Regions from separate parts of the Mycobacterium spongiae genome, predicted to be linked through region 2. Evidence: riboswitches for the same ligand, from Rfam matches in the RefSeq annotation. Region 2 holds a riboswitch; the other holds the start of a gene.
The links. Region 2 has a riboswitch for cobalamin ahead of metE (5-methyltetrahydropteroyltriglutamate--homocysteine S-methyltransferase). Riboswitches for the same ligand answer to the same signal wherever they lie in the genome.
Positions count from the first base shown of each region.

Region 1: it holds a riboswitch for cobalamin, as region 2 does, so the genes downstream of both, F6B93_RS10840 (PPE family protein) here and metE (5-methyltetrahydropteroyltriglutamate--homocysteine S-methyltransferase) in region 2, are expected to answer to the same signal.

Region 1 is NZ_CP046600.1:2,667,646-2,671,520, reverse strand. Features, by position in the region: gene F6B93_RS10840 (PPE family protein) at 1-1,022, opposite strand, end outside; cobalamin riboswitch at 1,266-1,478, opposite strand; gene F6B93_RS10835 (Gfo/Idh/MocA family protein) at 2,035-3,033, opposite strand; gene F6B93_RS10830 (FAD-dependent oxidoreductase) at 3,082-3,875, opposite strand, start outside.
Region 2 is NZ_CP046600.1:4,263,108-4,266,982, reverse strand. Features, by position in the region: gene metE (5-methyltetrahydropteroyltriglutamate--homocysteine S-methyltransferase) at 1-1,659, opposite strand, end outside; cobalamin riboswitch at 1,796-2,013, opposite strand; gene F6B93_RS17290 (SDR family oxidoreductase) at 2,042-2,689, opposite strand; gene F6B93_RS17285 (SDR family oxidoreductase) at 2,705-3,547, opposite strand.

The sequences.
Region 1 (3,875 bases), 1.6 Mb from region 2:
CCCGACGCCAGTAACGGCGAGGTCAGCAGCGGCAGCAGCGCCGGGAGCAGCCCAACGGTCTGTTCGAGCAGGGTCTTCAGCAACGCGATCGTATCGGTGATGATCGTCCCAACGGCTTCGACGCCGGTGAACAGGATGGTGAAGCCGATGGTGACCGGGTTACCGGTGGCGAACGCAGCAGCCAGGTCCGCAGCGATGAAGGCGAATGTTTGCGACAGCAGAGCCACGTAGGTACCGATATCCATCGGGAAGCCGAGGGCGAACGCGATGTTCGCCGGGCTGAGGTAGGTCAGCGGATTACCGAGAATGAGCAGAAAAGGATCGATGCCAGAAAACATGGCTTGCAGAAACGGGATGTTCGCCACCCAGTCAACAAACGGTTGTAGTACCGCGTTGTAGAACTCGGTGTAGATCCGCAGCAGCCATTGTTCGAACGGACTGAGATTGTCGGCGGGCGACGTTGCTGCTTGGGCGGCTGCGACCGCCTGCCCGTCGACTTTCACGATCGGGGGGGCCGGTGTGGTCTGCGGTGTGGCGGCAACAGCCGCGGTCGAGGCTACCTGGTAGGTACCCATGACGGTGGCGGCCTGAATCCACATCCGGACGTAGTCGGCTTCGTTGAGCGCGATTGGGATGGTGTTGATACCAAAGAAGTTCGTGGCCGTCAGCACTGCGTGAGTGGCGTGATTGCCGGCCAGCTCCGCCATCGTCGGCATCGCGGCCAAGGCAGTGGAGTAGGCGACGGCCGTGGCTTGTTGTTGGGCGGCCATCGCGGCGCTGTCGGCGCCGGCCTGCATGAGCCACGCGAGATACGGCGCGTGGGCCGCCACATAGGACCCAGATGTCGGCCCCTCCCAGGCGCCGGCCGCCACATCACCGAGCAAAATGGCCAACTCGTCAGCTGCGTCGGTGTAGGTGACGCTGAGCGAACTCCACTGCGCCGCCGAGGCCAGCAGCGGGCCGGGTCCGGGGCCGCTACTCAGCAGCACCGAATGCACCTCCGGCGGCGACGCCAGCCACATCGGTGCGGTCATCGACCACCGCCAGCACCCGGATGCCGGTCGACGCCGCATAGGCCATCGCAGCTCGCTGCATGGCCTCTCGGGGCTCGGCCTACCATCAAACGTCCTCCGATACGACGGGATGCCCGCCGCCCGATGGGACGTTGCAGCCGCGAGAGCTGATCACCGGCGCTCCAATCAGCGCAACCCTGCTCTTCGCGATGGCCGTCCGCCCGATCCACGAGGCGACGCGCGCCGGGCGACACTCGCCCGGCGCAACTGGCAGGTCTTCGGACTCACAGGCACGCAGCCAAAACGCTGCGCCTACTGGCCGTCGCTTCCCGGCCCCAGAGCTGTGGGCCAGTGCCGATGACGGCGTTCGTTCCTGCATACCGCTGCGGGACAGTCCCGGATTCACACCGGGTTCCCTCTCACGGCGAACCTGAATAAGCGGTCGCCGATTGATGCTGACGACACGCAGATGCCGCCAGCAAACCAGCTGCGGGCTTTACGCTAGTCGACGCCGCATATTCAGCCCAGCCGTCACAGGTGAGTCACAGGGAACGCTCAGCCAGCCACGGCGCGCCTTCCCGGTGGTGTTCGCAGCGAATCTGTTCAGGTGCAGGGTATCCCGTGCGGCCCCCCAATCCAGTGGCCCGGCGGTGAGTGCCAGGGGCAGACCTGCTTGATGTGCCCCGGCGATAACGGACGCGGGTTGATCGGATGGTCGACATGCGGTCCCGGTGGTCGTGGGATTCGCGGCCCGGGATCGGCCTGCGCGATGCCCGGACCGAGCCCCAGCGATACGGCACCCAGCAGGCCGGCGAGTCCGACCGTCCCTCCGATTTTCTTGATATTCATCACTGATCCCCCTAACGAGCGGCCCAACCAACATCGCACTGGCGTTTAATCCGAACCGCCACCGACCGCGCGTGACTTCCACGGTACTCGCGTTGCAGGAGCGTCGTTCTCGATCCGGCCACTCGCCTTTGCCACGAGCGTGCTCGGTGTCAAAGCCGCACTGGGCAGGGTGTTAACTCGGGTTGCGCAGTGGGAGCCCGGCGGCTTGGTAGATCGCATCGATGACGGTCATGTTCTTGACCGCATCCTCCGGCGTCGTCGTGACCGCTCGCCCGTGCAACACAGCGCCGGCAAATGCGTCGAGTTGATAGGCGTAGGACGGCCGACGTGGAAAACGTTCCACCCTTTTGCCGCGTGCTGCCCGCACCGTCAGCCGGTGGAAAAACTGGGGAACAACGGGATTGAGCACTCTCAGCTCGCCGCGATCGCCAACCACCCTGGCGCTGATGTTGAGCAGGTCCGACGACCACATCGAGCAACGGACCTGGCCCGTGTGCCCACCAGCAAAACGCAGCTCGGCCGTCATGGCACGGTCCACCTGTTGATCGCGCGTCTTCGCCTGTGCCGAAACCACTTCCGGGCTCTCTCCGCCGAACAGGCGGGCCATATGAACCGCGTAGCAACCGGCATCCATCGTCGCGCCGCCGGCAAGCGAGTAGTTGTAGCGGATGTCGGAGAACTTTGGCAGCGGGAAGCACATCGCCGTCTCCACCCGCTGCAGCGTGCCCAGTTCGCCGGACCCGATGATCTGTTCGATGCGCAACGTCAGCGGATGGTAGCGGTAATGGAAGGCCTCCATCACTACCCGATCCGAGGCGGCGGCCAGTTCGGCGATCTCAGCAGCTTCGGCGGCATTGGCGGTAAACGGTTTTTCGCACAGCACGTGCTTACCGGCCGCCAATGCAGCCCGAGTCCATTCGCCGTGCAAGCCATTGGGCAGCGGAATGTAGACGGCGTCGAGGGCCGGGTCGGCGATCAGTGCCTCGTAGCTGTCGTGGACCCGGGCGATCCCGTGTTTGGTGGCAAAGGCCTGCGCCCGTGACGGGTCGCGTGCTGCCACCGCGGCGACAAGGGCCTCGACGTGGCCCGCGGCCGGCTTGATGACCGCCGCCGGCGCGATGTTGGCCGCGCCCAGAATGCCGATCCGCACCGGTGCCCCGTGTCCAGTCACGCACAGACGCTAGCACCTAAGCGGACCGGTCGCCGCCGCCTGAGCAGGCTAGCTGGTAGGGCCGCCGCGACGGGCGAACGCCGGGGCGTTCTCGGGCCGCACCCCGACACCGACGAAGTAGGCAGGTAGCCCCGAGAGCCACGGCAGCCGCTCGACCAGGCGAAGCAGCATCGCCGGAGGGGTGGGGTCCGCACCACGCAGCAGCGGGCCGAGCAACCTGCGGTGCAACATCCGTTGCACCGCTTGGGTCACCGCGGTGGGAACCACCCGACGACGACGGACCGCCGCCAGGTCGCGACATGTCACCCGGTGCCTGCGCAGCGGATCGGCCAACACGGTCGCCGCCGCGACGGCATCTTGCACGGCCAGGTTGATGCCGACCCCTCCGACCGGGGACATCGCGTGCGCCGCGTCGCCGATGCACAACAACCCATCAACGTGCCACCGACGCAATCGATTCACCTGGACGTTAAGGTGCTTGACCTCATCCATCGACGTGAGACCGGCCACCGACTCGGCCGCTTCGGGCAACAGCGCAAGAACTTCGTTACGAAACTGCTCGATACCCCGCTCGCGCAGCTCGGCGTCACTGCCCTTCGGCCCGATATACGCGATCTGGAAGTACCCTTCGCGGGGTATTACGCCGAGCCCTTTGCCGGGGCCATAGCGCGGCAAGAAAGAGAAGTGCCCTTCGCCTTCGTGCGGCAATTTGAACCACCACACATCGAAGTCCACGGGATAGTCATGCGCCTTGAGGCCGGCTTCGTGTCGGGCGATCGACCACCGACCGTCGCAGGCCACAGTCAACTCAGCGCGCAACTCACCCGGACCGTCGGTGCCCT
Region 2 (3,875 bases):
GGTCAGCGACTGCGCATAGGTGATCCAGTCGACCGTCATCGGATGGGTGCGGGACACGTCGCCGTAGAGGATCGGTGGGCGCACACAGCGGCTGCCGTAGGACTGCACCCAACCGTTCTCGGTGGCGAAGAAGCCCTCCAGCTGCTCGGCGAAGTATTGCACCATGTCGTTGCGCTCGGGCTCACCGTGTACCAGCACGTCGAGTCCCAGCCTTTCCTGCAAGGCAATGACATCGGCGATCTCGGCTTTCATCCGGCGGACGTACTCGGTCTCGTCGATCGCGCCGGCCCGCAAGGCCGCGCGGGCGGTGCGGATCGCCGCGGTCTGCGGGTAGGAGCCGATGGTCGTGGTCGGTAGCGATGGCAGGTGCAACCGCGCGTCCTGGCTGGCGCGGCGGTCGGCGGCGTTTCCTCGATGCGCGCCGGACGCGACGATTGCGTCGATGCGGGCGCGAACCTGCTCGCTATGCAGGCGCGGGTCGCGTTTGCGGGCCGCCACCGCGGCATTGGATGCCTCGATCGCTTCGGCGACCGCGTCGCGCCCGTCGGTCAGCGCACGCGCCAACACCACAACTTCGGCCACCTTTTCCGCCCCGAACGCCAGCCAGCTGCGCAGATCGTCATCCAGGTCGGTTTCTAGCTCCAGCGAATAGGGCACGTGGAGCGTCGAGCAAGACGTAGACACTGCGACCGTCGCCGCCGAACCCAGCAGCGTTGCCAGCCGGCTCAGCGCCGACTCCAGGTCCGTGCGCCAGATGTTGCGTCCGTCGACGATGCCGGCCACCAGTGTCTTGCTGGCCAGTTCTGGTGCCCCGACGATCGACGCCACTGCCGCGCGCGCACCTGCCACCAGGTCGACCCCGATCGCTTCGACGGGCGTGCGGGCTAAAGCCGCCAACGCTGCGCCCGGGTCACCGAAGTAGGTGGCGACGTGGATGGCCGGCCGGTTGGACATCGATCCCAGCGCGGTGTACGTCCGCTCGGCCAGCGCGGGCGCGTCGGCGCAGATATCGGTCACCAGCGCCGGCTCGTCGAGCTGCACCCACTGGGCGCCGCCGTCGGCGAGGAACGACAGCAGCTCCGAGTAGATCCCGACTAATTCCTCGAGCCGTTCGATGGGTCGGGGCGCACCGTCGACCGCCTTGCTCAGCAGCAGGAAGGTAACCGGCCCGATGACGACCGGGCGCGCCGGAATCCCCTGCCGGTGGGCCTCTTTCAGCTCGGACAGCACCTTGTCCGCGTTCAGCGTGAACCTGGTTGCCGGCCCAATCTCGGGAACCAGGTAGTGGTAATTGGTGTCGAACCACTTCGTCATCTCCAGCGGCGCGATGGTCTCGGTGCCGCGGGCGGCCGCAAAATAGCGGTCCAACTCGTCGGAGACCCCGAGTACTCGTTCCGGTAGCGCGCCAAGCAGAACGGCGGTGTCAAGCATCTGGTCGTAGTAGGAGAAGGTGTTCACCGGCACCGAGTCCAAGCCGGCGGCGGCCAGATCCGACCACGTGTCGCGGCGCAGGGTCGCGGCAACGGACTCCAGATCGGATCGACTAGTACGCCCGGCCCAGTAGCCCTCGGTCGCACGCTTGAGTTCGCGGTGCGGGCCGATACGGGGGGAGCCGGTAATGGTTGCAGTAAAAGGTTGACGACGGTCTAGCTGGGTCACGAGCTGTCCTTCAATCGACGGGATGGTCACCGCCCGTTGACACAGCGCCGATCCAGCTCGGGTGCGAATATGCGCACACACCATCGCCGGGTACGGCCACGCGCCCACTCCACGAGGCGATGAGCCGCCGGACGCGGCGCGCCCGGCACGGCTGGCAGGTCTTCGGACTTGCAGGCGCGCACTTCGGTGGTGCTCCTACTGGCCGTCGCTTCCCAGCCTCAGATTTCCTAAGGACCAGTGCTCTAAGACGGCGGTCGTTCCTGCATACCGCTGCGGGACAGTCCCGGATTCTCACCGGGTTCCCTCTCGCGACGCATCGTTGCTTCGCTCGATGCCGGCGCCAGCATCATGTGGCGACGGCAGACCAGCTGCGTGCTCCAGGTTACTCTGCGGCCACCAGCGCGTCGGTGATCGGGACATCTCCGTCGTTGAACTCGATGGTTCGGCCAATGGTCGAGGCGTCCCTCAGCGCTGCGGCCACAACAAGTGCGACATTTGCCCTTGCGACAGTGCCTTTTCCCGCACCCACAGCGATTCGGCCCGTCGCGGGTTCGAGCGTGAGCCGGCCCGGTCCCAGCACGGTCCAATCCAGGTCGCTGGCCCGTAGATGAGCATCCGCGGTCGCCTTGGCCTCCGCGTACGGAAAGAACGGATTGTCGATTGCCACGCCGTGGTTGGGACCCGCGCCGAAGTAGGAAACCATCACGAAACGACGAACGCCCGCTGGCGCGGCGGCATCGATCACCCGGATTGCGGCATCACGATCGACCGCGTACGTCCGCGCCGGGTTGCCGCCCCCTGCGCCAGCCGAAAAGACGACCGCATCGTGCCCGGCCAACAGTTGCGCCAGCGCGGCGGTATCGAGTTGTTCGATATCGGCCGCCACCGGCTTGGCGCCCGTCGCGGCGACGTCGTCGGAGTGATCGGGATTGCGGAAGACCGAACTGACTTGGTCGCCGCGTTCGGTCAGGATGCGGGCCAGTCGCAGTCCGATCTTGCCGTGGCCACCGATAACGATGATGCGCGCCATGACCCGACGCTACCGCTAGGGCAGCGGGGCGCGGCCCATGATCAGATCGATGATGGGTTTGCCGGGCGGGTACGCACCGGTGAGCGATGACATCGTGTGTCCGTAGTCCACCAGCATCGTGATTCCACTGATCCCGAAAGCGGCGGCGCTGTTGAGGAACGCCATGGCATCGCCCATCTGCTCCGGGGTATGGACCTTGGAGCCGGTTTCGTCCCGATAGTCCTGCGCAAAGGTGAGCCACAGGTCTGCGTTGGCCTGGGCCAGCGGGGTGTCGGTCGGACCGGGGCAAATGGCGTTGATGCGGATCCCCTTCTTCAAAAGGGGATAGGCCTGGGTCGCCACGTAGGCATTGATGGCCTTCTTGCTAAAGCCGTAATGGATGATGCCGTCGGCCTCGTGCGCCGATACCCAATCTTGGGCCGCCGCATAGTCGGGCGTGGCCAGAAACTCCAGCAGTCGCGGCAGATCGTTTTCCCACCCCATGCCGGCGACTGAGGAGATCAAACAGATCGCCGAGCCCGACGAGAGCAGGTTGTTGTCAAGCAGTCGCTTGATGAGATGGCGATGGCCGATGAAGTTGATCCTCATAAGGTCTGGACCATCTGCGACGCCGGCGGCAGAGAACACTGCGTGTACCGGTCCGCCGATCTGATCAATCGCCGAGTTGATTGAAGCGGGGTCGCGCAGATCCACGTTTATTGCGTGCGCGACGTCGTAGCGCACCGGCGCGTAATCCATCGCGACAACTTCGGCGCCGAGTTCTGCCGCTGTCTTGGCCGCGGCGGCGCCCATGCCCGTCGCGCCACCGACAACGAGCGCTCGCTTGCCGTCGTATCGGAAGCGGTCGATTGCAGTCATGATGCTCCCTCCTCGGACCGCCTGGCCTGCATCTCTGGAGAAGAACATATAGTTGATCTCAACACCGACCAATCGGGGGAGGCGGACTTGCTATGCACGGCGGCGCACCGCGGGACGGTGTCTCTCAAGGATTGGCGACGCGCGCTCTCTAGGCTGCGGTCGTGCCCGGTGCGCCTCGACAGCGATCGGGCCGCGGAAGTGATTGCGCAGAGATCTGATCTATGGTGATGAGACTGTCGAAGGAGGTTTCGCCAAAGTGCAGACTTTCGTGCGGGCATGCCGTACTATTCGGTTGGAGAAATAGTCGCCATAGGCGACTATTTCTATG